One region of the Pseudoalteromonas ruthenica genome, then DNA from elsewhere that is predicted to be linked to it. Evidence: predicted binding sites of a transcription regulator. Region 1 holds the regulator's gene; each other region holds the start of a gene.
The links. Region 1 encodes FliA, which starts transcription of late flagellar genes. Its sites were predicted from a motif close to CTAAAGNTNNNNNNNNNNNNGCCGATA; they were not measured.
Positions count from the first base shown of each region.

Region 2: the regulator FliA is predicted to act here: its motif matches at 6,843-6,869, upstream of PRUTH_RS07115 (VC2046/SO_2500 family protein).
Region 3: the regulator FliA is predicted to act here: its motif matches at 4,611-4,637, upstream of PRUTH_RS13930 (DUF5610 domain-containing protein).

Region 1 is NZ_CP023396.1:434,112-444,159, forward strand. Features, by position in the region: gene flhA (flagellar biosynthesis protein FlhA) at 1-1,040, shown strand, start outside; gene flhF (flagellar biosynthesis GTPase FlhF) at 1,072-2,571, shown strand; gene PRUTH_RS02045 (MinD/ParA family protein) at 2,564-3,424, shown strand; gene PRUTH_RS02050 (RNA polymerase sigma factor FliA) at 3,440-4,162, shown strand; gene cheY (chemotaxis response regulator CheY) at 4,201-4,584, shown strand; gene PRUTH_RS02060 (protein phosphatase CheZ) at 4,602-5,357, shown strand; gene PRUTH_RS02065 (chemotaxis protein CheA) at 5,374-7,674, shown strand; gene PRUTH_RS02070 (protein-glutamate methylesterase/protein-glutamine glutaminase) at 7,688-8,821, shown strand; gene PRUTH_RS02075 (flagellar motor protein) at 8,814-9,578, shown strand; gene PRUTH_RS02080 (OmpA family protein) at 9,580-10,048, shown strand, end outside.
Region 2 is NZ_CP023396.1:1,503,868-1,513,915, reverse strand. Features, by position in the region: partial or broken gene PRUTH_RS07155 (fumarate hydratase) at 1-395, shown strand, start outside; gene PRUTH_RS07150 (TolB-like translocation protein) at 452-811, shown strand; gene PRUTH_RS19120 (hypothetical protein) at 846-1,316, shown strand; gene PRUTH_RS07145 (S9 family peptidase) at 1,291-2,052, shown strand; partial or broken gene PRUTH_RS07140 (response regulator) at 2,078-2,311, opposite strand; gene PRUTH_RS07135 (PAS domain-containing hybrid sensor histidine kinase/response regulator) at 2,304-4,499, opposite strand; gene PRUTH_RS19295 (MHYT domain-containing protein) at 4,477-5,628, opposite strand; gene PRUTH_RS07130 (M48 family metallopeptidase) at 5,915-6,592, shown strand; tRNA gene PRUTH_RS07125 (tRNA-Tyr) at 6,598-6,682, opposite strand; tRNA gene PRUTH_RS07120 (tRNA-Tyr) at 6,707-6,791, opposite strand; gene PRUTH_RS07115 (VC2046/SO_2500 family protein) at 6,904-7,413, shown strand; gene PRUTH_RS07110 (YchJ family metal-binding protein) at 7,542-7,910, opposite strand; gene PRUTH_RS07105 (SulA-like leucine-rich domain-containing protein) at 8,036-8,485, opposite strand; gene PRUTH_RS07100 (NCS2 family permease) at 8,743-10,035, shown strand.
Region 3 is NZ_CP023396.1:2,958,408-2,968,455, reverse strand. Features, by position in the region: gene ccoG (cytochrome c oxidase accessory protein CcoG) at 1-1,075, shown strand, start outside; gene PRUTH_RS13950 (serine/threonine protein kinase) at 1,077-2,054, shown strand; gene PRUTH_RS13945 (thiol:disulfide interchange protein DsbA/DsbL) at 2,095-2,715, shown strand; gene PRUTH_RS13940 (thiol:disulfide interchange protein DsbA/DsbL) at 2,728-3,360, shown strand; gene trmA (tRNA (uridine(54)-C5)-methyltransferase TrmA) at 3,426-4,523, opposite strand; gene PRUTH_RS13930 (DUF5610 domain-containing protein) at 4,719-5,870, shown strand; gene PRUTH_RS13925 (OmpA family protein) at 6,242-7,303, shown strand; gene acnB (bifunctional aconitate hydratase 2/2-methylisocitrate dehydratase) at 7,561-10,048, shown strand, end outside.

The sequences.
Region 1 (10,048 bases):
AATTGGGCTGGGACGATGTGCAGCAAGTCGATGTCATCGGCTTGGAGGTAGGCTACCGCTTGATCCCGCTGGTGGATCAGGCCCAAGGTGGAGAATTGTTAAGCCGCATTAAAGGGGTCCGTAAGAAGCTCTCACAGGAACTGGGCTTTTTAGTGCCGCCCGTTCATATTCGCGATAATCTAGAATTAGACCCTAATGCCTATCGTATTACCCTAATGGGCGTGTCCAGCGGTGATGGTGAGCTCAGTCATGGTGATGAACTGGCCATCAACCCGGGTCAAGTCTTTGGCCCAATCAATGGTGTGGCGACTAAAGATCCGGCTTTTGGTCTGGATGCGGTGTGGATCAAACCAGAGCAAAAAGATGAAGCACAGTCTTTAGGTTACACCGTCGTTGATGCAGCTACGGTAGTGGCGACCCACATTAGCCAGTTACTCACTAATAACGCCTCACTGCTATTGGGCCACGAAGAAGTGCAGAGTCTGCTTGATATGCTAGCGAAAAGCCATCCGCGTCTAGTAGAAGGTCTAGTACCAGATGTGTTACCGCTGACGACCATAGTGAAAGTGCTACAAAATCTCCTCAATGAAGGCGTTGCTATTCGCGATATGCGTAGCATAGTGCAAACTCTCGTAGAGTATGGTCCACGCAGCCAAGACCCAGATGTATTAACCGCAGCGGTACGTATTTCATTGCGTCGTTTGATTGTGCAAGATGCGGTTGGCGCTACGCCAGAAATTCCTGTCATAACATTGGCGCCTGAGTTGGAACAGATGTTGCATCAGTCGCTTCAGAACGCAGGAGATGAGGGTGCTGGCATTGAGCCAGGCTTGGCAGAGCGGCTACAGGCCTCTTTAAGCGAAGCCCACCAGAACCAAGAAATGTCGGGTGAACCTTCCATCTTATTGACCTCCGGGATGCTTCGTACAGTGTTATCACGTTTTGTGAAGCACACCATCCCAGGGCTGAAGGTGATGTCTTACCAAGAAGTGCCCGATGAGCGTCAAATTAAGATTGTTAGCTCCGTTGGACAGCAATAGATCGGAAAGCCGGTTGTGAGAGGGTAATATTATGAAAATCAAACGCTTTTTTGCTAAAGATATGCGTACAGCACTAAAAGAAGTAAAAGATGAGCTGGGTGTTGACGCGGTGATCATGTCGAACAAAAAGCTTGCAGATGGCGTTGAAATCGTTGCTGCTATTGACCATGAACGCCCAGCAGCCGCACCGAAAAGCGCTCCCCAGCAGCAAATGCAGCCGCGCGCCACTGAGCAGCGTATGGTACGCCCACAAACACGTACGCAACGTCCTGAGCCGCAAAGTCACAATGGTGTGGCTGATTCATTACAGGCGTTGTTAGAGCGTCAGAGCCCAAAACCAAAGAATGCTGCTCTCGCCGACATGTTTTCGCAATCAGGTATTGATATGAGCGCGCCTGAAGAGCCCGTTGAGCAGCCTCAGCGTCGCGCTGCGCCGGCCAATAACTACGCTCCGCAGCCAACGCTAGCAGAGCCAACGCAAGCCCGCGCTGCAGCGCAGTCCATGGGTGATGATTTGGACGGTGACGGTTTTGATGAGCTACACCGCCAGCCCAATGATTCTGTACAGCAAGAGGCCATGGACAGCGAAGAGATCAGTGCCATGCGCGATGAGATGAATGCCATTCGTCAGCTTCTTGAACATCAAGTATCCGGCTTATTACACCAGGACCGAGCGCGCCGCGATCCAACTCGTGCCTGCTTTATCGAGCGCTTGCAGGGCATGGGTATCGACACTGAAGTGGCTGAGCAGTTGGTGCGTTATGTACCAGACGACGTATCGCGCAAGCAGGCGTGGAGTGCAGCCCTTGATATGGTGCAAAAGCAGCTACACACCACCAATAATGAGATTTTACGTCATGGCGGCGTATATGCGTTGGTCGGCCCTACTGGCGTAGGCAAAACCACGACGGTTGCAAAACTGGCCGCATTAGGGGCGCAAAAATATGGGGCTGACAAGGTTGCGCTGATCACCACGGATACATATCGTATCGGTGCTTACGAGCAGCTAGCAACTTATGGACGCATCATTGGTTGCCCTGTGAAGCAAGTAAAAGATGCCAATGAATTGGCCGATGTGCTTTATCAATTACGCAATAAACGTCTAGTATTAATTGACACTGCGGGAATGAGCCAGCGCGATTTACGTTTAAGTGAGCAATTAAACACGCTCATGCGTAGTACGCGAGTCGATATTCGTAGCTATTTAGTGCTCAGTGCCACAGCACAACATGAAGTGCTTCAAGAAACCGTAAGGCACTTCCAAAAAGTTGACTTAAGTGGTTGTATTTTCACCAAACTTGATGAAAGTCTAAGTTTAGGCGAGATTATTAGTGTAGCGATTCAAAATCGCTTACCAATAGGGTATCTTACTAACGGTCAACGCGTTCCAGAAGATATTCGCGTTGCTAACTCAGAAAAAATGGTTAGAAAAGCTGAACAATTGTTTATCAAACGCCAAAAAACACAAAAATCAGCGGCACCAGCAGGGCGCCAAACAGTGGCGTCTCAGGCAGTAGGAATGTATGATTAACACAGTGCACGATCAAGCAAGTGGCCTTCGAAAAATGAATCAAAACAATAGCCAAGGCGTAAAAGTAATCGCCGTGACCGGTGGCAAAGGGGGCGTCGGTAAAACCAATGTCTCTTTGAATTTAGCTATTGCCATGGGTCAGCAAGGCAAACGAGTCTTAGTGTTAGATGCTGACCTAGGACTGGCAAACTGTGACGTTATGCTTGGTCTGCGTGTTGAAAAGAACCTTTCTCATGTTCTAAGCGGTGAGTGCGAACTGCGCGATATACTGGTAACTGGGCCTGCGGGCATTCGTATTGCTCCGGCAACATCGGGGTCACAGAGCATGGTTGAACTGAGTGCCGCAGAGCATGCAGGTTTAATCCGTGCGTTTAGCGAGCTCGATAACGACTTTGATGTCCTCATTGTCGACACCGCCGCCGGTATCTCCGATATGGTACTGAGCTTCTCGCGTGCTGCGCAAGATGTTGTGGTGGTGGTCTGCGATGAGCCAACCTCGATTACCGATGCCTACGCGTTGATCAAGGTGCTTAGTCGTGAACATGGCGTATACAAATTCAAAGTCGTTGCCAATATGGTGCGCAGCCAGCGTGAAGGGCAAGACTTATTTGCCAAACTCTCCAAAGTAACCGACCGATTTTTAGATGTGGCGCTCGAATTAGTGGCCACCGTGCCCTATGATGAAAACATGCGTAAATCAACGCGTCGCCAGAAAGCCGTCGTGGAGTTATTCCCTAACTCACCCGCTTCGGTATCGCTGAAAAGTCTCGCTGGCAAGGCACTAAAATGGCCAACCCCTAATCAACCATCGGGGCATTTGGAGTTCTTCATTGAAAAGCTGGTCAATAATTAACTGTTGTTCGGATTTATGAATAAAGTGGCTGGATATCAAGATCAATTACAATTAAACACTCTGGTCGAGCGCCATGCCGCGCTGGTCAAGCGTGTTGCATGTCATTTGCTGGCGCGACTGCCAGCGAGTGTGCAGCTCGATGATCTCATTCAGTCCGGCATGATTGGCCTCATAGAGGCATCAAAAACCTTTGACGCCAGTAAAGGCGCCAGCTTTGAGACGTTTGCTGGTATTCGTATTCGTGGTGCGATGCTTGATGAAGTACGACGGGGAGATTGGGCTCCACGATCGGTACATCGCAATAGCCGCGCTGTAGCTACCGCTGTACATGAATTGGAAACCTCCCTAGGTCGGGAACCAAAGGATGTTGAAGTAGCTGAAAAACTTGATATTTCGCTCGATGAATACCATCATATTTTAAACGATGTTAATTGCTCTAAAGTGCTCGGTATCGAAGACTTAGGTGTCGATGAAGATGTACTCACCCCGAGCAGTGAACAATCTCAAACGGGGCGGCCCTACACCAGCGTTCACAACGAACGCTTTAACCAAGCATTAGTAGCGGCAATTAATTCTCTCCCCGAGCGTGATGCATTGGTATTATCGTTGTACTATAACGATGAAATGAATTTAAAAGAAATTGGGCAAATACTGGACGTAAGTGAGTCCCGTGTGAGTCAGATACATGGTCAGGCAATGATTAAGCTCAAGGCGAAAGTCAATGACTGGGTCAATTAGTAGTAAGAATAAAGGTTCATACCTCACTGGAGGATACTTTGGATAAAAACATGAAAATTCTCGTGGTCGATGACTTTTCCACTATGAGAAGAATCATTAAAAACCTATTGCGTGATTTAGGCTTTACCAACGTGCAAGAAGCGGACGATGGTAGTACCGCGCTGCCCATGTTGCAAAACCAAGAGTTTGACTTTGTGGTTACCGATTGGAACATGCCAGGTATGCAGGGTATCGATTTGCTCCGTGCAATTCGCGCCGACGACAGCTTAAAGCACATTCCAGTACTGATGGTAACTGCAGAGGCGAAGAAGGAACAAATCATTGCCGCTGCCCAAGCTGGCGTGAACGGTTACATCGTTAAGCCCTTTACCGCAGCTACATTAAAAACCAAGCTGGATAAAGTATTTGAGCGCTTAGGTTAACCGAGAAGGAGAGGTTTATGTCAGCTCCCGCTGCACCTCACATTACCCTAGAGCAAGCCAAACAGCTTGTATCGTTTCTTGAGCAAGGTGAGCAGGAGAAAGCCGATCAGCTGATCCTCGATGCTGCCTCCAAGGAACAGTCCGAACTGTTTGCTGAGGTTGGCAAGTTGACGCGGCAACTTCACGAGTCGTTGAAGAATTTCCAACTCGATACGCGCTTGAACGACCTCACGCAAGAAGCCATTCCCGATGCTAAGCAGCGTCTTAATTACGTGATGGAAATGACCGAGCAGGCGGCAAATAAAACCATGGATGCCGTGGAAGCCAGTTTGCCTATCGCTGAGCAGCTATCCACTGAACTACATCAAATTAAACCCATTTGGGATAAATTGATGCGTCGCGATCTCGAATTAGGTGAGTTCAAGCAGTTGTGTCATCAGCTTGATAGCTTTATGAACCGCTCTCAAGGCAGCACAGTGGAGCTGCACGACCTTCTTAACAATGTGCTGATGGCGCAAGACTACCAAGATTTAACAGGGCAGGTAATTCGCCGCGTAATCGAGCTGGTGCGCGAGGTAGAAGACAGCCTTATTAATTTATTAACTGTGTTTGCGGGCAACGAAGGTGAAGAACCGGTGGTTGAACAACAAAAAGCAAAACCAGCTGTGAACGCAGAAGGTCCAGAAGGGCCAATTATAGACACAGAATCACGTGATGACGTGGTCTCAGGCCAAGATGAAGTAGACGACTTGTTGTCTAGTTTAGGCTTCTAAAGAGGAGAGCGGCTGCATGAGCTTTGAAGTAGATGAAGATATTTTACAGGACTTTTTAGTCGAAGCAGGTGAGATATTGGAGCAGCTCTCTGAGCAGTTAGTAGAGCTTGAAAATAACCCTGATGATAAAGACTTGCTCAACGCTATCTTCCGGGGCTTCCACACTGTTAAAGGGGGAGCTGGGTTTCTTGGCATGAATGAGCTGGTGGATGCCTGTCATGGTGCTGAGAATGTGTTTGATATTCTGCGCCAAGGTAAGCGCCAGGTTACTTCTGAACTGATGGATGTGATCCTGCAAGCGCTCGATACAATTAACGACATGTTTGCGCTTATTCAAGCACGAGAGCAGCCGCAACCTGCAGACCCTGAGTTACTTGCTGTATTGCATAAACTGAGCGAACCTGAAACCGAAGATGAGGCACCTATTGCTGTGCCTGAACCTGCCGCAACTCCGAGTGAACCTGTTGTTGAGCCCGAACCTGTGCCTGAAAATGACGTCGCATCAGGGGCCGATGATTTTGGTGATGATATTTTGTTCGATGCGCCAAGTGCTGACAGTGACGAAGGCGAAGCGATTGACGAAATCACCGAAGATGAATTCGAAAGCTTGCTCGATGAATTGCACGGTCAAGGCAAAGGCCCGTCTGTGGGTGAAGGGTCAGCGGATGCTGGGGCATCCGGTAATGATGAAGATATTACCGATGATGAGTTCGACTCGCTACTAGACGAATTACATGGAGCAGGCAGCTTTGGTGCCATTAGCGATAATGGTTCCGCGCCGAGCGCCGAAGAGCAGGGAGCTGCGCAGCAGAGTGCACCGACTACATCGGGCGAATCAGAGTCGGCCAGTGGTGATGATGAAGACATTACCGAAGATGAATTTGATGCGCTGCTTGATGAGCTGCACGGCAAAGGCAATGCGCCTAAAGCAAGCTCGGCAGAAGCTTCGCCAGCGCCGGTTGAAAAGCCTGCGGCGCCAGTAAGCCAAAGTAAAGCTAAAGACACACCGCCGGCAACGCCAGCGCCTAGTAAAGCGCCAGCGGCCGCAAAACCAGCGCCGAGTGCAGCGAAGGGGAGCACCCCGCCTAGTAGTGGTGATGCCAAAAAACCGGCACCTAAAGCCGCGCCACCGCCACAAGCAGAAACGACAGTGCGCGTCGATACCAAACGACTAGACCAGATCATGAATATGGTGGGTGAGCTGGTATTGGTACGTAATCGTCTTATTACCTTAGCGAATAATAACAACAGTGAAGCTATGGGTAAGGCTATCTCAAATCTTGACGTGGTCACCGCCGACCTACAAGGTGCGGTGATGGCAACTCGGATGCAGCCAATTAAGAAAGTATTTGGCCGCTTCCCTCGTGTGGTACGTGACCTTGCCCGTAGTTTACAAAAAGATATTTCCTTGGTCCTTGAAGGGGAAGAGACTGATTTAGATAAAAACCTTGTCGAAGCCCTAGCTGACCCACTCGTGCACTTAGTACGTAACTCAGTGGACCATGGTATTGAGATGCCTGATGTTCGAGAAGCAGCAGGTAAACCTCGCACCGGTACGGTGCGCTTATCGGCTTCTCAAGAAGGCGACCACATTCTCCTGAGCATCCACGATGATGGCGCTGGGATGGATGCCGAAAAACTGAAAAAAATTGCTATTAGCAAAGGGGTTATTGATCACGACCAAGCCGCTCGTTTGAGTGACACGGAAGCCTATAACCTTATCTTTGCACCTGGATTCTCCACCAAAGAGGAAATTTCTGATATTTCTGGGCGTGGTGTGGGTATGGACGTGGTGAAAACCAAGATCAGCCAGCTTAACGGCACCATTAATATCGACTCACAGCTCGGTGTTGGTACCCGTCTAGATATCAAAGTACCGCTGACGCTTGCTATTTTGCCAACGCTGATGGTGATTGTTGGTGAACAAACCTTTGCTCTGCCATTGGCGGCTGTTAGTGAGATTTTCCACCTTGATTTGACCAAAACTAACATTGTTGATGGCCAGCTCACCATTATTGTGCGTGAAAAAGCTGTACCACTATTTTATTTAGAGCATTGGTTAGTCAAAGGTGCGGACCGCACCCAACGTAAAGCCGAAGGCCATGTCGTCATCGTTCAAATTGGTACTAAAAAGGTCGGCTTTGTGGTGGATTCGCTGATTGGTCAAGAGGAAGTAGTCATAAAGCCTCTGGATGCGTTGCTGCAAGGCACACCAGGTATGGCCGGGGCGACAATTACCTCAGACGGTGGCATAGCCTTAATTCTAGACGTGCCAAGCATGCTAAAACATTACGCTGGGCGCTCCAGCGTTAACTAAAATCGAGTATTAAATGGCTGTCAAAGTTCTAATAGTTGACGACTCAAGCTTTTTTCGTCGCCGGGTTACTGAAATTCTTGAAGGTGATGCCAATATCGAAGTCATTGACGCAGCTGTCAATGGCGCCGATGCGGTGGAAAAAGCAGTTAAGTTACGCCCAGATGTGATCACCATGGATGTGGAAATGCCAGTGTTAGATGGTATTTCTGCGGTGAAACAAATCATGGCGAAATCGCCAACGCCTATTCTTATGTTTTCCTCACTGACGCGTGAAGGAGCCAGTGCCACACTGGATGCACTTGATGCCGGGGCATTGGATTTCTTACCGAAAAAGTTTGAAGACATCGCGCGCAACAACCAAGATGCGATTGAGATACTTCGACAAAAGGTGCGCGAGCTAGGACGTCGTCGTCTTTCGCGTTTTAATCGCCCAACGACCTCGACAACGGCATCGTCACCAGCGCGCCCCAGTGTCACCACACGCAGTTCAGCGCAACCTGATAGAAGCTTTAACCAAGGAGCTTCGACTCGGCCTCAAAGCGCTAGCCAATTCAAGCCCAGCGGCAAAAAGTACAAGTTGGTGGCTATTGGCACCTCTACCGGGGGGCCTGTGGCACTGCAAACGATTCTGACCAAGCTGCCAGCCAATTTTCCTCATCCTATTTTGCTTATTCAGCATATGCCGGCCGCATTTACTCCTGCGTTTGCGCAGCGCTTGAATAACCTTTGCAAAATCAAGGTAAAAGAAGCGCAACAGGGAGACCGTTTGCAACCTGGAACGGCGTATCTTGCACCAGGTGGTCAGCAAATGATGTTTGATGGCCGCGCTCAACAGCAAACTCTGAAGGTATTTCAAGACGACAACCCAAGAATTACTTATAAACCCAGTGTTGATGTTACTTTTGCCAGTAGCGCAAAAGCATTTGGCGGTGATGTATTAGCTATTGTGCTGACCGGGATGGGCGCTGATGGTCGTGAAGGTGCGCGGATGCTCAAACAATCAGGCTCACGGGTTTGGGCGCAGGACGAGCAGTCTTGTGTTGTGTATGGCATGCCGCAAGCGATAGCCAGTGCCGGTTTGCATGACCACCAAGTGGCTCTTGACGATGTTGCCGCGCATTTACTCAAGGAAGTTGGCTGTGGATAAACTTTCCATAATTGGCCTTGCTGTTGCCATTATCGCCATTACCTTAGGCTATAGCCTCGAGGGCGGTATGGTTTCAGGGCTGATTGATGGACCGGCACTGATCATTGTCCTTGGCGGCACTTTAGGTGCCGTGATGTTGCAATCGCAACTAGCGACCTTCAAAAAGGCTTTGGGAGTCTTTAAGTGGGTATTTGTTCCCCCGTTTTATGATACCCAAGCTGGGATTGAGCAGATTAAATCGTGGGCCAGTACCGCACGTCAAAAAGGATACCTGGCTCTTGAGGAACAAGCACTCGTAAGTGAAGACCCTTATGCCGCTAAAGGTTTAAGCTTACTGATTGATGGCTCTCATGAGCAGCGCTTGCGTGACACCCTAGAAATCGAGCTTATGTTAGAGCGCGAGCGGTTGCTAGATGCAGCTCGGGTTTACGAAGCCATGGGAGGATATGCGCCGACCATTGGTATTTTAGGGGCTGTGCTCGGGCTCATTCAGGCGATGGCATACATTAGCGAACCCGATAAATTGGGTGCTGGGGTCGCCACCGCATTTTTGGCCACGATTTATGGCGTAGGCTTTGCCAACTTGTTATTCCTGCCCGTTGCCAACAAGCTAAAGCAAGTGATTGAAGAAAAAATGCTCTATCATGAGCTCATCGCTGAGGGCATCATGGCAATGCAGCAGGGAGAGACGCCCGCAAATATAGAGTTGAAACTCGAGGCTTACTGCGCTGAGCGCCATGTTAGTGCAGGGTACTAATATGATGCGCATTCGTCACCGCCGAGGTCATGTAAAGGAGTCGCAACACACCCACCGTTGGCTCGTTTCTTACGCTGACTATATGACCATTATGTTCGCCTTGTTCGTGGTCATGTACGCGATTGCTATCAATAAAAAAGACGAAGAGTTTGCTATTTTTTCTCAGACGTTGGAGCAATTTTTTGACCGTGCTACCCAAGTGACTCAACCCATATTAACTGAGCAGCAGCAATCCACAGGGGACGGTGTGTTGCAACAACCACTGCCCGTCAATGACAATGTGTTAGAAGGTGAGAGTATTGTCAAAGAGCCTATTCGTGGCTCAAAGTTGATTCCAGAGCAAGCAGACGTGAGTCTTATCGAGCAAAAAGAGCTCGGAGAGCCTTTAGAAACTTTGTTAGATAAGTTAACTGGCACTTTGCTTAATGAAATTCGCCAAGGTGATGCACAGCTCCAACTGAATGAGAACT
Region 2 (10,048 bases), 1.1 Mb from region 1:
GCCCTGTGGATGCGGTGGGCGATGAAGTCGTCGGCCCCGCAGGACCCACTACCTCGACCCGTATGGATAAATTCACCGACGTGATGCTAGAGAAAACCGGCCTTATTGGCATGATTGGTAAGGCTGAACGCGGTCCAGCTACAGTTGCCTCAATAAAAGACAACAAGGCGGTATACTTAATGGCTGTTGGCGGCGCCGCTTACCTGGTCGCCAAAGCGATTAAAAAGGCCCGCGTGGTGGCATTTGAGGACTTAGGTATGGAAGCTATCTACGAATTTGAAGTGGAAGATATGCCGGTCACTGTGGCCGTGGACAGCGAAGGAGCAAATGCTCACACCCAAGGTCCAGCAATTTGGAAAGCAAAAATTGAAGAATTGGATGGTGCGTTGAAGTAATGCATCGGTTCGGTTAAGAAGGGCGCCTTGGCGCTCTTTTTTTATGGAGTGAAACAATGACAACAATAAATTCTATCCTCAGTGTGATGTTGCTTGGCGGCTCAGCGCTGAGCGCCCAGGCTGAAGTACTCAGCGTTGAAAAACTAACTCAGCTCAATAAAGTGCACAGTGTGGCGGTATCCAGTGATGGAAGGCAGCTTGTTTACGGTGTAAAAACGCCCGAGGGCAGCGATTTATATCTGCAGCCCTTATCAGCAGTGAGCAGCAGTTATGCTGGCTCGGCCAATTTAGCGAAAGCGACACGGTTAACCTATGACAGCAGCAGTGAAACAGCGGTACGCTTTTCTAGCGACGGCCAAGCTATCTACTTTTTATCATCCCTCGGGCTCCAATCAGCTGTGGCGACTGCCCCTTAGCGGCGGAGAAGCGCGCCCCGTTACCAACTTACCCATGGATATCGAGGGTTACACCTTAAGTTCTGACAACCAATCCGTGGTACTGAGCTTAGATGTGTATCCCGAGTGTGATACCTTGGCGTGCACTATCGAGCGCGATGCCAATCCACCGGCCCATAACGGCCAAGTCTATGACAGTTTAATGGTGCGGCATTGGGATCACTGGAATGACGATAAAGTACGTCATCTATTTAGTGCTAAACTTGCTGACAAAGTGATCACCGACGTTAAAGACATCACCCCACAGTGGCAAACCGATGTGCCTGCTAAGCCTTTTTCCGGCATGGAAGAAGTGGCAATTAGCCCTGATGGCACCAAGGTGGTTTTCAGCGCTAAGGTTAAAGCCCCGGATAATGCTTGGAGCACAAACTTCGATTTATTTGAAGTGGCTATCGAAGGCGGCTCTATTCGCAACCTCACCGAAGCAAACAAAGCTTGGGATGCAGCGCCGCAGTTTCTCCGCTGACGGCCGTTACCTTGCCTATAAAGCGACGACAAAACCAGGCTTTGAATCAGACAAGTTCACTTTGCAGTTGCTAGATTTGCGCACTGGTGAGAACAAAGCACTGGCACCACAGTGGGATCGCAGTGTGAGCAGCTTCCAATTCGGTGCCAATGGCCGTGCTATTTATGCCACCGCCAAAGATTTAGGTCAGACCAGCTTATTTGAAATCAGCACCGGGTTTGGCGATATCCGTAGCGTGTTCAGCGATGGCTATGTCGGTGACGTGCAGGTTGTAGGCGAGCAAATCGTGTTTTCTCGCCATGCTCTGAATTCACCGAAAGAGCTCTATCGTATTAATCGCGATGGCAGCGGCTTAATGCAGTTAAGTGATGTTAATAAAGAAAAAATGGCTGATGTGACTTTAGGTGACGTAGAGCAGTTTAGCTTCAGTGGTGCCAACGATGAACAGGTATATGGTTATCTTGTTAAGCCGGCCCAGTTCGATGCTAACAAGCGCTATCCACTGGCATTTTTAGTCCATGGGGGTCCGCAAGGCTCGTTCGGCAATATGTTCCACAGTCGTTGGAATGCTCAGCTTTGGGCGGCGCAAGGCTATGGCGTAGTGATGATCGATTTTCACGGCTCGGTGGGCTATGGCCAAGCGTTTACCAACTCTATTTCCGCGATTGGGGAGGTAAGCCGCTGCAAGACCTACAAAAAGGTCTCGATTACGTGGGCGATAATTATGCCTGGTTAGACATTAACAACGGCTGTGCCCTCGGCTGCGTACTTGGCCGTTGCTTTAACAGTTCACATACTTCAAAGCCAGACATATCTGGCATCATAACATCAAGTAAAATGAGCGCGGGTTGCTTGCTATGAGCTAATTCCAAAGCTTGAGGCCCTGATTTTGCAAATATAAGGCGATAGTCGTTTCCTAATACTTGATTTAAAACCTTAAGGTTCGTCGGCTCATCATCTACAGCTAGGAGAGTCGGCTTTTGTGTCTCAATCATGTTGCACACTCTGCAGTTGCTCAAGTAATTGCTCAATAGCGGCCTTAGCCGCCGCAAATTCGAATTCGTTAATGAGATTTGCGATATCCATTACTTGTTTATGCCATTGTTGTGGCGTTGCCGCAATAAGTTGTTCACTGTGTTCACTATCATATTCAAAGTTATCGCATAACTGCGCAACCTCCCGCAATAATTGCTTAAAGTCCTCATCGTTATGGTGATTACTCACGGCTTTGCTAGGCGTGTCAGTGTGGTTTTGCAGATATTGATAGAGCTCATCAATACAGCTGAATAAGGCAAACCGATGAGGGTCTTGAACCTGCTTTTGTCGTTCAATCGACTTTAATGTATCGGCTAATTTGGGCAGGGCTAGATTACCGGCTAATCCTTTTAATGTATGCACGTCAACAAGCTGTTCGGCGCTGAGCTGATCATACTTACTCAGTGTTCGCAGTTGCTCATTGCGCTGCCTATAGAAGTGCTTTAGTTCCTTGAGGTAATGCGCTTTTGAACCCCACAGCTCCGCTCCTTGGGTTTCGTTGACCAGCTGTTGGCTGTCGTGGGCGGTGGCGTTAGTTTGTGCGAATACATGTGCAGCCAAATCTATATCGAGAACGCGGGCTATTTCCGTTAGTAAATCGCTCAGCACCACAGGTTTGCTGGCAAAGCCGTCCATTCCAGCGGCTTTAGCCGCTTCACGGTCACTGCCCATGACACTGGCCGTTAAAGCAATAACGGGCGTTGTAGCAACCTCGTTGTGCTGCTCATATTGACGCAATTGTCGGGTTGCTTGGAGACCATCACACTTGGGCATATGAATATCCATCAACACAATGTCATAATTATTACTTGTGGCCAGTTGCACTGCTTGCTCGCCGTCATCAGCTGCCTCTACTTGATGACCGAGTTTAGTTAGGCGTAGTTGCAGTAGCTCGCGGTTTTGCGGTACATCATCAGCCACCAGTATTCGCAATTTAGGCATTTCGCTAAGTGGGGTCAATGAGCTCTGCTCATTAACGTGCTCGTCCGCCACCTGTTTTAGGGGCAGGGTAAAGTAAAATGTACTGCCTTGGCCCAAGGTGCTGGTGACGCCTATATCCCCGCCCATAAGTTGTACGAGCTGGCGGCTAATGGTAGTGCCTAGACCGGTGCCGCCAAAACGCCGCGTGGTACTGTCGTCTGCTTGCTCGAAAGGATTGAAAATAGCACTCACCCGCTCGGGGGCGATACCAATGCCAGTATCAACCACCTCAAAATAGACACCTTGATTATCGCCGCGAACATTGATGGTGACACTGCCTTGCTCGGTAAATTTTACTGCGTTACCGATTAAGTTGACTAATACTTGGCGTAAGCGCTGCGGATCGCCGCGATAGTGCTCACCGAGGTTACTATCCATATTCAGGGCAACCGAGAGCTGCTTATGTTCAGCACTGTGATAAAAGCTGGAGACCACAGAGTCGACGAGAGCCAGCAAGTTAAAGGGCACTGACTCAATACTCACTTTACCTTGCTCAAGCTTGGCGGAGTCTAAAATATCATTGAGTAAATGCAATAAAGAGCGTGCAGATTGCAATACGTTGGTGAGTTGCTGACGCTGCTGTTTATTCAATGGGCTATCTAGCAGCACTTCAGAGAAGCCAATGATGGAGTTCATGGGCGTGCGTATTTCATGACTCATGTTGGCTAAAAAGGCTTGCTTTGTCTCCGCCGCAGCTTCGGCTTTCTCTTTCGCTTTTACAAGCTCTTGCTCCATTTGTTGGCGCTCACTGATATCGACCAATACACCTGCAATGAAAAGCTCTTCTCCTTCGGTATGCTCAAATGTTCCCTTATCAATCACCCATTTACGGCTGCCATCGCGACACTGTATTTGGTATTCAAAAGAGTAGTGTTTTTTTCCTTGTGCAAGTGCGCTGTATATTTGCTCGCGCACATAGTTGCTATGCTGCGCAGAGATAAGCATGTCAAAATTAACACTGCCGTCGATAAACTGCTGGTCATCATAGCCGGTTAATTGTTTTACGATGGGGCTAATGTAGAGCATGCTCCAATGCTTATCTAAACGGCAGCGAAAAGCCACGCCGGGCATATTCGTTAACAAAGTGCGATAATGACGCTCTTGTTGGGCAAGCTGATTTTGCATCGCCTTTTGCGCGCTCAAGTCAGTAATAAAACCTACAAACATGCGCTTTTGGTCCGGGAATAGCGACTTCACCAACCCCCAAACGAATGGGGATCAGCGCGCCATTTTTATGTTCGGCGTTGACCTCACGTCCGGAACCAATAATGTTTTTAATGCCGGTACTTTGGTAGGCACTTAAGTAATTATCATGTTGATTGGCGATTTCTTGTGGCATCAGCATTTTTACGTTTTCGCCAATCACTTCATCGCGATGATACCCGAGTATACGTTCGGCTCCGGCGTTGAAGCTCAGTACTTGGCCTTTCGCGCTAATGGTAATAATGCCATCGACGGCGGTATTGAGGACCGCTTCAAGGCGTGATTGAGTGATAAGTTGTTGCTGAAGGGCCAAGCGATAGCGCATCACACTGTGCAATAAAGCAATGAGACCACTGAGCAAGAGGCTTACAATAGCAATACTCAGAGCGAGATCGGTTACATGGCTATTATCGGTGAGCTCACTGTACACCGGGGATTGGGCCACAAATCGTGCCGCTTGCATCCCGGTATAATGCATGCCAGAGACTGCGCAGCCCATAACAATGGCGCTGAGAATACGATAACCGGTTTGCCCTAGAGTGCTGCGCCCTGTGGGTTGTAAATATAAATGAGCGGCCAGGCCGAGCCATGCGAGAATGACCGCCACTAATACAGAGACAACAAACCAAAGTGGGTCATAGCCTAGCATTGGCCCTAGGCGCATCGCGGCCATACCCGTGTAATGCATAACCCCTATGCCGGCGCCCAACAGCAGGGCACTGAGCGCAAGCTTGGCTCGAGATGGATCGCTCGTACTGAGTAAATGGAACCCTAAGGCAGTGGCTAAAAAGACAGGGATGAATGATACCACCGTCACTGTGAAATCATAGTCGACGCTGACGCATAGGCTAAATGCCAGCATTCCGATAAAGTGCATGCTCCACACGCCAGCGGCAAAAGCGGCGGCACTTGCTGGCAGTGCCATGCGATAAAATGGGGTGTGGCGTTGTTGTTGAGCAAATTCCCTTAATTGCAGCGCAAAGAAAGATGCAAAAATAGCAACAGTGACCGAAAGTAACACTAAGGCCCAATCATAGCTGCCATTGACCAGCAATTCGGGAGCAGGGTCGGTGATAAAAAATTGAGAAAGCATAAAGTACTTCGATACTCCAACAACGGATGCCAAGTGGCAATCACAGCCTAGCACAGTGAAAAACACCTGTCGCGCACAAAAGTGAGAGCGCCCTGTATCTTACAATGACACTGACTGTTCTATCAGCGCAGCGACGGCTGAGTTTAGTTATTTATGAGTGCGCTGCAAGCTTACCCAAGAGCGTAATTACGGTATCATATTAGTAAGCGCTGCAAAGGATGTACTTAATATTAGCACATTGTTTGGCAAACCCTTTTAGTTCAAGTAATTACAACAAAGGTTTAATATGAGTAGGCAATATGATGTGCACTACAGCCGTCGACGAACGCTCGCTTTGGTGGTCAAAAATCAGCAAGTGAGTGTGAAAGCGCCTTATGGGGCATGTGGTGATTTCATTGCAGACTTCGTTGAGAGCAAACAGGCGTGGATAAACAAACAATTACATAAGCAATCTGATATTGAAGCGGCAAGGTATAACCCTTGGCTACATCGTCGCATTATGCTTTTCGGTCAATTACGTGCAATAGAGGTAAGCGAGAGCTCACTTAAGCAGACAGATAACCAATCGATAAACATCGTAATCAGTAAGCGAGTGAAGCATCGCCAGCGCTATTTTAATCAACAGCTATTGGCACTGATGCACGATGAATTATCTGATCACTTATCGGTCCGCATAATGCGGTGGCAAAAGGTGATGAATATCGCCGCTAACGGCATTAGTGTTAAAGTGTACAAGCGTCGTTGGGGCAGTTGCGATTCGCGCGGTGAGTTATGTTTTAATACCTTGTTGGCAGGAGCTCCGCATTGGGTTATTGACTATGTCATTGTTCACGAGCTGGCGCACCGTGTACATATGGATCACAGCCATCAATTTTGGGCACTGGTTAATGGCTACTACGAGCATACCGACCAAGCGCGATTATGGCTTAAAGAGAATGCACATCTGTTGGATTTTGTACGATAGGAAAGTGGTGGAGGGAGCTGGATTCGAACCAGCGAAGGCAATGCCGTCAGATTTACAGTCTGATCCCTTTGGCCGCTCGGGAACCCCTCCGATAGAATGATGTGTGTTGTTAAGTGGTGGAGGGAGCTGGATTCGAACCAGCGAAGGCAATGCCGTCAGATTTACAGTCTGATCCCTTTGGCCGCTCGGGAACCCCTCCTAAACAACGGCGGCGATAATAGCAAACTCAGAGTCCAAGTAAAGAAAAAAACTAAAGAAAGCTGAAAAAAGGCCGATAACTGCTTAGAAGTAATTCAGGTTGAATAAAGTTTATGCAAGTTAAGCCCGTCATTCGTAACGAACTACAAATGGACTCGCAATTATGTCGCAGTGTCCATGAGGCCCGTCGTGGAGACTTTGCTTGGCTGTTAGCATCATTATCAGCAGATGCACTCGATTTTGCCCAGTTTCACCTTCCCAAATCGGAACTAGAATCTCACCAAGTGGATGAGCAGCAGTTGCGATTACAGTTGGGCGCTGCGCCTGCAAAACCAACGGCATTACCGGATTACCACATAGATAGAGCTCAGCATGACAGGGCATTATTGGCGCAAAGCTCAATGACAACTCTGCGATTAAAAGAGTGTCTAACCCCCGAGCCTTTGGCAGTGCGAGACGACAAAACCTATGTTCCACTACCTATAATTGACAATTGCGATCCGAGCGTACAGGCAAAACATCATCGCCAATATGAGCCACTGAACGAGCCGCAAATGGATAGTGCAGCTTTTTACGATCAACTTGTGGATATGAATAAGTCCTCGTCTTTAGCACACGCGTAGTGGCCTGCGCATAATGGCGTTTGGCCAGTCAGAGCGCGCTAATCAGGGTGCAATAGCAGGTGCGAGCCAAGGGTTTCTTGTACTAATTAAGCGAATACCTAAAGCTGCCACCGGGCGGCGGCATCACATCAAGGCATACAGCATTTTTTGAATTTATTGCCACTTAAGCATGGGCAGGGATCGTTGCGTTTAAGCTTTACATCAGCGGCTTCAAACAACCGTCCGCTGTCGTATTTCCATTGGTGGTGGCGTTGAATGAACTGTGAGCGTTCATGAATACAGTGAAGGGTGTCAGCAATGATGTAAAAAGCCTTAAATTCAACATAGGCCAAAGCATCGCCAGGCTCATAATCCATTATGTGTAAGCGTACAAAATGCGCAGCTTGGGCAAATTCAGCCACTTCATCTCTGGGGTTTTGTTCTAGGGCTTTCTCTGAGCAGGTAAAACATAAGTAATCAATAGCTTGTTCACAAAATGCACTATAACGAGAGCGCATGAGGCTCTGGGCGTCGGGGGCATCAATAGCTCTACTTACAAACCGGCCGCAGCAATCAGCAAAAGGCTGCGGCAATCCACAATGGCACATCGCATTTTCTAACTACAAGGAATCACGCCAATATATTAGCAGACTTGTAACTGCGAGGGCACAGTTGTTTGTTCGCTGGCGTTATGCTCGGTAGTGAAACAGTAAAGCTGTGCTTTAGCTTGGTGGGTATTAAGTTGTAAGGCTTCGAGTTGTTGCTGTTTTAAAATGTCCGTCCAGGTGATCACCGCCGCAAAACGGCCATTTTGCAGCGCACAATTAAGCATGTACTCCATATCAACAACATGTTTAGCCCGAATTACCAGCAATTTATTCGTGTCGATAGAGCAAGCGTCCAATAGGTGACGGCTAGGCACATTGTCAGGGGCGACTAATAGCGTCCAGCCATTATTTTGATTGTAGCGATGAACGATTTTAAGCATCTCAAATGTTGCAGAGATCTCATCCTCAGTTTTTACGATATTGATCACATTAGGGTTATCTTGCTGATAGCTTTTAACATGACGAACACTTGCTGTATGTAACATAATTGCCTCGCTGTGGATTTTGTGAACCATATACAGTGTTTTATACAGTATGTGTATACAGTAGTTTATACAGTTATTCAGTGCAAGTTTTTTTTGTTTCTTTTTTAAACGTCTTGTTTGTTGCTTTAAACGCTTAGCGATACCGAAGAAGCTAAAGCCGTGTTTCGGTGCCAATATTGCTGTGTAAACATGCGGTCATTTGTCCGCATTTATGCTAGTATCCGCCGCTTCTATTTTACGTATCATTGTTTACTCCTATGTTCGAAAGACTGTTCAAAATAAAATCGCATGGAAGCTCCGTTAAGCGCGAGGTTATCGCAGGACTCACGACCTTTATCACCATGGTGTACATCGTGTTTGTCAACCCGGCAATGCTAGCAGAGGCGGGAATGGACCAAGGGGCAGCATTTGTCGCAACCTGTATTGCTGCTGCTATCGGTTGCTTCATTATGGGTTTTTGGGCGAATTATCCGTTGGCATTAGCGCCAGGCATGGGCTTAAATGCATTTTTTACCTACGGCGTAGTATTAGGTATGGGTTACACCTGGCAGGCGGCTTTAGCGGCGGTATTTATGTCGGGGTGTATCTTTTTAGCGTTGAGCCTATTTAAAGTCAGAGAGTGGATAATCAATGCCATTCCACTGGTACTTAAGCGCGCTATCGCCACGGGGATTGGCGCTTTTCTGGCGCTCATTGCACTGAAAAACGCGGGTATTGTTGTTGCCAGTCCAGCCACGCTCGTACAGATGGGTGATATTACCAGCAGTGGGCCTTTGCTCGCTATCCTGAGCTTTTTCGTAATAGCGGCGTTGTTGTATCGTGATATCAAAAGCGGCGTATTGATCAGTATTATGTTGGTTACAGGCATTGCGTTATCTCTGGGGCTGGTTGAATATCAAGGGGTGATCTCAGCGCCACCGTCCATCGCTCCTACCTTTATGCAATTAGACTTTGCCTCGGCGTTAGAGTTATCCATGCTCAGTGTCATTTTCGCATTCTTGTTTGTGGATTTGTTCGACACCTCAGGCACCTTGGTGGCGGTAACGCAAAAAGCGGGATTGGCCGATGAGCAAGGGCGCATGCCACGTTTGGGTCGAGCACTGAGTGCCGATAGTACAGCGACAATTGCAGGCTCTATGCTCGGCACCTCTACGACCACTTCCTACATCGAGTCGGTATCCGGTGTGTCAGTGGGTGGGCGTACAGGCTTAACAGCTGTGGTGGTGGGCTGTTGCTTCCTACTGATGATGTTTTTTGCTCCTTTGGCAGCCATGGTTCCAGCTTATGCAACAGCGGGTGCGATTTTGTATGTCTCGGTGCTCATGCTGCAAAACCTTAAGCTGGTTGATTGGGATGATATGACAGATGCGATTCCAGTTGCCGTGGTGCTGTTGATGACGCCGTTAACTTTTTCCATTGCCCACGGCATTGCCCTTGGCTTTATCGCCTATACGGCGGTGAAATTAGTGTGTAATAAGGGGGCGGAGATTAGCTTGAGTGTGTGGATTCTAACAGTACTATTTTTGCTTAAGTTCATGTTTTTATCTTAGTAAGCAAGGTCAT
Region 3 (10,048 bases), 750 kb from region 1:
TGGTTATACCTGCCCGCAAACCGTGTGGACGTTTATTTTTATTTGGTTCGAAGAGAAGATAGAGGGCACTGCAAACCAGCGTAAAAAGTTGGATCAGCGCCCCATGGACTTTGATAAGTTTTGGCGTAAAACAGCCAAGCATGGTAGCTGGCTGCTTTTCTCTCTCTATACCGCTATTACCTTCGTTGGCTACTTCACTCCTATTCGTGAGTTGTTGCCCGACTTTTTTACCTTTTCAGCCGGTGGTTATGCGGTATTAAGTATTGCTGTCTTTACGCTATGCACCTACGGTAATGCTGGGTGGATGCGCGAAATCATGTGTTTGCATATTTGTCCTTACTCACGTTTCCAATCAGCCATGTTTGATAAAGATACCTTCACAGTCAGTTACGATGCTAAGCGCGGTGAGAAACGTGGTCCACGTGGGCGCAAACAAGATCCAAAGGAACTGGGTTTGGGCGATTGCATCGACTGTAACTTGTGTGTGCAAGTGTGCCCGACCGGCATCGATATTCGTAACGGCCTACAGTATGAGTGTATAAACTGTGGCGCCTGTATTGATGCCTGCGATGGCGTGATGGATAAAATGAATTATCCACGCGGGCTCATCTCCTACACCACCGAGCGCAATCTTGAAGCGTCGGCAGAGAAAACTAAACCCGTTCGTGGCAAGCTGATTGGCTATTCAGTCATTCTATTTATTCTTATTGGTGCGCTGGCGGCCAATATTATGATGCGCGTGCCGATGGACTTAGACATTATCCGCGATCGTAATCAGCTGTATCGAGTCAATATGGAAGGCTTGGTAGAGAATACCTATACCTTAAAAATTCTTAATAAAGCCCAGCAGGAACAGCGTTTTAGAGTCGAAGTGCAGGGGCTGGAGCATTATCAAGTAATTGGTGAGCAGGAGTTCACCGTGCAGCCTGGGCGCTCCCATAATGTACCGTTGTCGGTGATCATTGACCCTTATGACTTACGTAAGCCAATGACCGAATTTGAGTTTGTGCTTTACCCAGTGGATAGCCCTGACACTCAGCTTAAGCAATCCAGCAACTTCTTTAAAGGGCGCTAATGTGAGCGAGTTTAGTTTTGCATCTTTGACACCTGACACCATTTTAGATGCTCTTGATTCGGTTGAGTTGTATGCCGAGTCGGGGTTATTAGCACTCAACAGCTATGAGAATCGGGTGTATCAATTTTTGGCGGAGGACAAGCGCCGCTATGTTGTAAAGTTCTATCGCCCAGAGCGTTGGAGCGATGCACAAATTTTGGAAGAGCACCGCTTCACCCAAGAATTAATGGATGCTGAGGTGCCAGTAGTGGCACCTTTGACAATCAACGGCAAAACCCTGTTTAAGCATCAAGGTTATCGTTTTACTCTGTTCCCAAGTGTGGGGGGGCGGCAGTTTGAAATGGACAATCTGGATCAGTTGGAGCAACTCGGGCGTTTAATCGGGCGGATGCATCAAACAGCTAAAGCGTCTGCTTTTGAGCAGCGACCAACGCTTGGGTGCGACGAGTATTTGCATCAAGCTAAGGTTCATTTGCAGCAAAGTAACTTGGTGAGCAAAGCCATGTCGCTGCCATTTTATACTGTACTGCAACAGGTTATTGATAAAACGGTACAACTTTATGATTGTTCGCAGAGTATTCGCTTGCATGGTGACTGTCACGCTGGCAACATTCTATGGTCTGCGGACAACACCCTGACATTCGTTGACCTTGATGACAGCCGACAAGTCCCTGCGATTCAAGATTTATGGATGATGCTCAGTGGTGACAGGCAAAATCAGTTATTGCAGCTTGATACCTTGGTTCTGGCATATGAAGAGTTTGCCGACTTCGACCATTCTCAGTTGCGATTGATTGAGCCATTGCGAGCCATGCGCATGGTGCATTATATGGGCTGGATAGCAAAACGTTGGTCAGATCCGGCGTTTGAACGGAACTTTTCTTGGTTTGCTGAAGACAAATACTGGGAACAGCAAACTCTGGCTTTAAAAGAGCAGTTGGCGGCGTTAGATGAGCCACCATTAAAACTTTTACCTTAAGCACCTGCTTTTGATGTTTAATGTATACATTGAGATGACTATGATAAAAACTTTAAAATATTCACTACTACTACTTTGCCTACCTGTTGCCGCTTGGGCAGCTGACTTTAAAGCGGGCGAGCACTATCAAGTACTTGAAGCTGAAGCGTCTGAAGCTGATAAAGTAACCGAATTTTTCTCTTTCTACTGCCCTCATTGCTTCAAGCTTGAGCCCATTGTTGGGGCGCTTGAAGAGTCACTGCCTGAAGGCGTGCCTTTAGTTAAGAGCCATGTAAACTTCTTACGTATTGATAAAGATGCGCAAAACCGCCTAACTCGGGCTTACCTCGTTGCCAAAGAAGAAGGTAAAGATGCCGAAGTAGCGCAGGCGATTTTCGATAGCATTCACCGTCAACGCGAGCCATTACAAACGCAAGAGTCTGTGGAAGCATTGCTCGCAGAGCAAGGCATTGATGCCCAACGTTTCGCTATGCTTGCTGCGAGCGAGCCTGTTGTAAATGGCGAGAAAGAAGCCGTGGATGACCAAACAACTTACTCAAAGCTAGGTGCTTTGACCGGTGTGCCAACACTCATCGTTAACGATAAGTACAAAGTGCATGTGCATAAAGTGGCATCGCAACAAGAGCTAAACGAGCTCGTAAACTATTTATTAGAAAAATAATCGGAGTACTCGATGAAGAAGTTCATTGCTTTAGCCATGATGGCATTGGCGCTGCCCATCAGTGCGATTGCGGCACAGTTTGAAGAAGGCACGCACTATGAAGTGGTTTCGGACAGAGCTAGTCGTAAGCCGGAAGTGAAAGAGTTTTTCTCTTTCTATTGCCCCGCATGTAACGCCTATGAAGGCTTGCTTATGGATGTAAAACCTAAGCTCAGCAAAGATGTTGATTTTAAGAAAAGCCACGTTAACTTCATGGGCGGCCGCAGCACCGAGAATCAAGATATGCTGTCACAAGCACTCGCGACTGCTGAAGTGCTGCCGCAAAAAGACAAGTTGATTGCAGCCATGTTCAGTCATATCCACACTAAGCGCGCTAAGTTTAACGAAGTCGCTGATGTGAAAGATATTTTTGTTGCCAACGGCGTAGATGGCGACAAGTTTGACAAGCTATTCAAAGGCTTTGCTATTCGCACCAAAGCCTCGAAGATGCAGCGCGATCAAGAATACTTTAAAGAAAAAGGGGCCCTACGCGGTGTTCCTACCTTTATTGTTAATGGTAAATATCGCCTACTACTAGGTCGTGAGTCAGGTGTTACCGACCCCGAAGATATTGCCGCACTGATTAACTTTCTTGCGAAAAAATAAGTTAAGAAAGACACAAAAAAACCGCATTTAATGATGCGGTTTTTTTATTCTGCAAATAATGTCAGCTACTTGCGAGTGAGAAATACACCGGATTCAATATGATGGGTGTAAGGGAACTGATCAAAAATCGCGAATCGCGTTACCTTATGAGTACTTGCTAGCCTATCTAAGTCGCGCTCTAATGTGTCTGGGTTACAGGAGATGTAGACAATATTGTCATACTCACTCACCAACTTACAGGTTAACTCATCCATACCTGCACGCGGCGGATCAACCAAGATGGTCTGGCAGTTATACTCTTGTAAGTCGATGTCTTTTAAGCGGCTAAAGCTACGTTCTTGACGCATAGCTTGGGTAAACTCCTCGCTACTCATACGAATAATATCGAGGTTAGTCACCTTATTAGCAGCGATATTGTATTGTGCCGATTTAACCGATGACTTCGAAATTTCTGTGGCCAATACACGATTGAAAGATCCTGCTAAGGCGACTGAGAAGTTACCATTACCGCAATAAAGCTCGAGCAAATCATTATTCAAAGGGGCGCACACATCTTGAGCCCAGCCCAGCATTAGCTCGTTCACCTTGGCATTGGGTTGGGTAAAGCTGTTTTCTACTTGCTGATAAACGTACTGCTGGCCATTTACCTGCAAGCGCTCGATAACATAGTCATTTCCTAACACTTCTTTTTGTTTGCGAGCACGGCCAATGAGTTCAACATTAAAGCGTTGTTGTAATCTTGCTTGTAATTCCTTGGCACCAGCTAGCCATTGCTCGTTGAGTGGCTTGTGGTAAAGCAGGCTCACCAACGCCTCACCGCTCAGCGTCGTGAGGTAATCGATTTGAAACAGTTTACGGCGCATCAACTCATCATCTTTGAGCTCGTTGATAAGCGCGCTCATAAGGTCATTGATTAACGGCGCACCCGGGTCAAAGTGATCAACGCGGATCTTCTCTTTGCTCACAGGGTCAAACATAATGTGGTAGAGCTCGTCCTGATCATGCCATACTCTAAACTCAGCACGTTGACGGTAATGCTTCGGCGGCGAAGCAAACACTTCAAGCTGTTGCACACCAAAGCGCGAAAACTGTGTCGTGATTCGTTGTTGTTTTTCTGTTAGCTGCGCGTCATAGGTGCTGGTATCGATATCAATTACTGGCATGCAAACCTCTCGTTATTAAGTGCGCCGCTATTGTAGGCAGTTGCCACGGTTTGTCCAGTATCGGCCATTATAAAGTGCACAAAATTTCTACAGTTTCTGTGCGTGCTGCCGATAACAGCGGTAGTAGTATATTAATTGACTCATGAATGTGTGCTGCCAAGGCTTGGCAACCACTGCAGAGGAGGGCCTTAGCTCATGAAAATTAGCGATTTAAATCATATCTTTAACCAAAGCAACCGTTCTGGTTTAAAAAATAAAGGCGATGCGCCGGCACAGCCCGCGATTAACTCTCCGAGGTTTGATAGTTACTCATCGGGTTATGGCCAAGTGGGTGCCAAGGTATTGAATGACAAATTGGCGCAAGCGTTAGGTCTCGAACAACCAAAACAGCAAAGCAAGCCGTTATTTGACTTCGAAGAGGTAGTGAAAAATGTGCTGCAGTTTGTCACTGGTGCGGTGAAAAAAGCGAAAGCCGATGGCGCCAATGACGACAAGTTACAAGAAATGCTGGCGCAAGCGCGCGAAGGCGTGCAAACAGGTATTGATGATGCCTACGGTGAGCTTGAAGATGCTGGGCTACTCAACGACGAAATTAAAACCGGCATTGAGCAGTCACAAAAAGGTATTGAGGAAGGGCTCAATGAGTTTGAGCAATCGCTTTTTGGTGAGCAAAGTATTGGTAATGGCGTAGCGGTAAGCCAAGCTCAGTATATGCAGCTACAAAATAATGCCGAGTATCGTTTTACTACCGCTGAAGGCGATGAAGTGGTCGTTAGTTTAGCGCAAAACTACCAAGCTGGTGCGGCAGCCAGTTTATTTGCCCCCGGCGAAAAGCAAGGGGCTGGCTATGCATCTGAACAGTTTGAGAAGCAGGAATTAAACTTCACGTTATCGGTTAATGGCGAATTAAATGAAGATGAGCAGCAAGCTGTAAATGATTTCATGGCACAACTGCAAGGCGTAAGTGAAGACTTCTTTAGCGGCCAATATGATGAGGCGTTCAATAAAGCCAGTGAGTTGCAGCTAGATAACCCAGAGCTAGTCGCCTTCTCTATGGATCTGACACAAACTAAAACTCGCGCTGCAATAAGAGAGTATGAGCGCACGGCTCCAGGTAAGGAAGTTGCCAAAGAGCTGCAACCTTTCAATGAGTCGCTGAAAGAGGCATACAAGCAAGCGGGTGACTTAGGGCTGCAAAATGAGTTATCGGGGTTGATGCTTTGGCTCAATCAAGATAAAGAGCAAGAGAAAGTGCAGGAGTTTATTGATTACAGCAAAGCGATGTTCTCGCAGCTGGAGCAGCTGTTAAAAGACTCACCATCGACCCCCAGCGATGACAGCGAGTAATAAACAAAAAGCACCATTTGGTGCTTTTTTAATGCCTTGGTTACATTCAGTTCATAGTACTTTAATATGATGCTCAGCAGCTATTCAGCAAACCTGTGTTTAAATTTAAAGTACAAAGTGGGGCTAAGCTTTTGTTTTTGCTTCACTGCGGTCTACACTTTGGGTGTGGAAATGAACTGTTGGCTTGGACCACGACGTAAACCACATTGATTCATGTGGCTACGATAAGAGCAAGAAATGCCAGCTAATAAAGTCAATAACAATCGAACGAGCTCAGATTTATGAAGCAGTATTAACCGCTTTTTCAATCTGGTGTGTGGCGCTCAAATGCTAAGCGCGTGCTCGATAATCGTTAACATGGGATGGATACAATGAAAATCAAATCACTCTCTGCAGCTATTGTACTGGCTTTCGCAACTCAAGGCGTTATGGCTGACGAACAAACAAACCCGCAAGAAGGCCTCCATATTGGTGTTTTTGGGGATTATTTCTGGGCCGATTGGGACCGCATCGATGGTGCGCCTGTAGGCACTGAAATTGGCGAATCTTTTGGCTCAGGTGTTGAAGTGGGTTATCGCTTTAACGAATATTGGACTGCACGCTTAGAGTTCGCTGCACTCGAGCTTGATATTGAAAATACCGACAATCACAAAACCGGCGAGCGTTATGGTGCGGACGTACTATACCACTTTAACGATACCGTTTATGGTGTGTTGGGTGCTAAGAAGTTTGATGTTTATAACGACTTCAATGCGGCAAATTTAGGTGTGGGTTTTCGCCATCACCTAACTTATAACTGGGCTGCCTATGGTGAAGCAAATTACTACGAAGGCTTGAACCAAAACCACTCAGATTTCGGCCTTAAACTTGGTCTTAGCTATCACTTTGGTGATAAGCCGCAGCCGAAAAAAGTAGAGCCGGCGCCAGAGCCTGTTGTTGCTCCAGTAGTGAAAGAAGAGCCGAAAGACAGCGATAAAGATGGTGTTATTGATGCGCGAGATAATTGCGCAAATACACCTATGACCGATGCGGTGGATGAGAACGGCTGTACTCGTTACATGGAAAAAGGCGATAAAGTGAGCTTGTTAGTGCGCTTCCCGCATGATAACTCAGACGTAAACCAGCGTTACTTTGATGATATTCAAGAAGTGGCTGACTTTATGAAAGAGTATCCAAAAACCACAGTGCTATTGGAAGGTCACGCCTCTGCAGTGGGTGATGCCGCTTACAACAAAACGCTCTCTAAAAAGCGTGCCGATCACGTAGCGAACCAGCTTATCGACGACGGCATTGCCGAGTCGCGCATCAATACGGTGGGCTTCGGTGAGGAGCGCTTGTTAAACGATGCAAATACTGCACAAGCACATGCGCAAAACCGTCGCGTTGAAGCACATATCTCTGTAACTGAACGCGTAAAAGTAAATCGCAACTAAGTATCATCTGATGAAAAAGCCCAGCGCGATGCTGGGCTTTTTTGTTGCAAATAATTATTACTCAACATTCACCACTTTATATCTTCTCTTAATTGATATTCATCAAATTTATAGTGACTATTTCCTTACTGGGCAATGGCAGCAATTTTCTTCTATCTTTAAAGCCTTTATAATTGTATTCGTGTCAAAATTTTATAAATAGCACGTAAGCGCTTTGGCGATACGCGCTGTTTTCACGTCACCAAGAGGGCAAAATTGTGCTTCAAGAATATCGTAAACATGTTGAAGAGCGTGCAGCCCAAGGTATTGTGCCTGCACCACTAGATGCTCAGCAAACAGCTGACTTAATCGAACTTATTAAGAACCCACCAGCCGGTGAAGAAGAATTCATTTTAGACTTACTTGTAAACCGTGTACCACCTGGTGTGGATGACGCGGCTTACGTAAAAGCAGGTTTCCTTGCTGCAGTTGCTAAAGGCGAAACGCAAACGCCACTTATTGATAAAGAAAAAGCAGCAGAGCTACTAGGTACTATGCTTGGCGGTTACAATATTGCGCCAATGGTAGACCTTCTTGATGACGACGCTTTAGCACCGATTGCCGTAAAGGGCTTGTCACACACTTTACTTATGTTCGACGCGTTTTATGACGTGGAAGAAAAAGCTAAAGCAGGTAATAAGTACGCGCAGCAAGTTATCGAGTCATGGGCAAATGCTGAGTGGTTTGAGAAAAAGCCAGCAGTACCAGAGAAAATCTCTGTTACCGTGTTCAAGGTAACCGGTGAGACTAACACCGATGACCTTTCTCCAGCTCCTGATGCGTGGTCACGTCCTGATATTCCATTGCATGCTTTGGCAATGCTGAAAAATGAGCGTGATGGCATTAACCCTGATAAAAACGGTGAAGTAGGTCCTATTTCACAGCTAGAAGAGCTAAAAACAAAAGGCTTACCACTTGCCTATGTAGGTGATGTTGTAGGTACTGGTTCTTCACGTAAATCAGCGACTAACTCAGTACTTTGGTTTATGGGTGAAGACATTCCTCACGTACCGAATAAGCGTGTTGGTGGTGTTTGTCTTGGCGGTAAAATTGCCCCTATTTTCTTCAACACCATGGAAGATTCGGGCGCGCTACCAATCGAGTTAAATGTTGATGACATGAATATGGGCGATCAAATCGATATTTACCCATATGAAGGTGTAGTGAAGCGTCACGGCACCGATGACGTGATCAGCACTTTTGAACTTAAATCAGACGTGATTCTTGACGAAGTGCGTGCTGGCGGTCGTATTCCACTGATTGTTGGTCGTGGCCTTACCGATAAAGCGCGTGCCTCATTGGGTATGGAACCGGAAGATATTTTCCGTAAGCCGAAGATCATCACCGACTCAGGTAAGGGCTTTACCCTAGCGCAGAAGATGGTTGGTCGCGCTTGTAACATGCCAGGTGTTCGCCCAGGCCAATACTGCGAGCCGAAGATGACTACCGTGGGTTCACAAGACACCACCGGTCCTATGACGCGTGATGAGCTTAAAGACTTAGCTTGCCTTGGTTTCTCTGCTGATTTAACCATGCAGTCTTTCTGCCACACTTCAGCCTACCCGAAACCAATCGATGTGAAAACGCACCACACGCTGCCTGATTTCATCATGAACCGTGGCGGTGTATCACTGCGCCCAGGCGATGGTGTTATTCACTCTTGGCTAAACCGTATGCTACTTCCAGATACAGTCGGTACGGGTGGTGACTCACACACCCGTTTCCCTCTGGGTATTTCATTCCCAGCGGGTTCTGGTGCGGTTGCGTTTGCAGCGGCGACTGGGGTTATGCCACTGGATATGCCTGAGTCTGTATTGGTGCGCTTTAAAGGTGAAATGCAGCCAGGTATCACGCTACGTGACCTCGTCCATGCTATTCCTTATTACGGCATCAAAGAGGGTCTGCTTACCGTTGAGAAGAAAGGTAAGATCAACGAATTCTCTGGCCGCATTCTTGAAATTGAAGGTGTTGAGCACCTTACTGTTGAGCAAGCATTCGAGCTCTCTGATGCATCAGCGGAGCGCAGTGCCGCTGGTTGTACCGTGAAGCTTAGCCGTGAATCAATCGCTGAATACCTAGAGTCAAACATTGTCATGTTGAAGTGGATGATCTCTGAAGGTTACGGCGATGTACGTACTATCGAGCGTCGTATTAAAGCGATGGAAGAGTGGCTTGCCAACCCAGAGCTAATGGAAGCGGACAAAGATGCAGACTATAAGCACGTGATTGAAATTGATCTTGCAGAGATCAAAGAGCCAATCCTGTGTGCGCCAAACGATCCAGATGATGCGCGTTTACTCTCTGACGTAACCGGTGAGAAAATCGACGAAGTATTCATCGGCTCATGTATGACTAACATCGGTCACTTCCGTGCCGCTGGTAAGCTTCTTGATAACTACGGCGGTCGTTTGCCAACTCAACTTTGGGTTGCGCCACCAACGAAAATGGACCGTGACCAGCTAACAGACGAAGGTTACTACGGTATCTTTGGCCGTGTCGGCGCTCGTATTGAAACACCAGGGTGTTCATTGTGTATGGGTAACCAAGCACGTGTTGCTGATAAAGCGACTGTGGTGTCTACCTCAACGCGTAACTTCCCGAACCGTTTAGGTACTGGTGCTAATGTATTCTTGGCTTCTGCTGAGCTTGCAGCGGTAGCGGCGATTTTGGGTAAGCTACCTACGCCTCAGGAATACCAAGAGTATG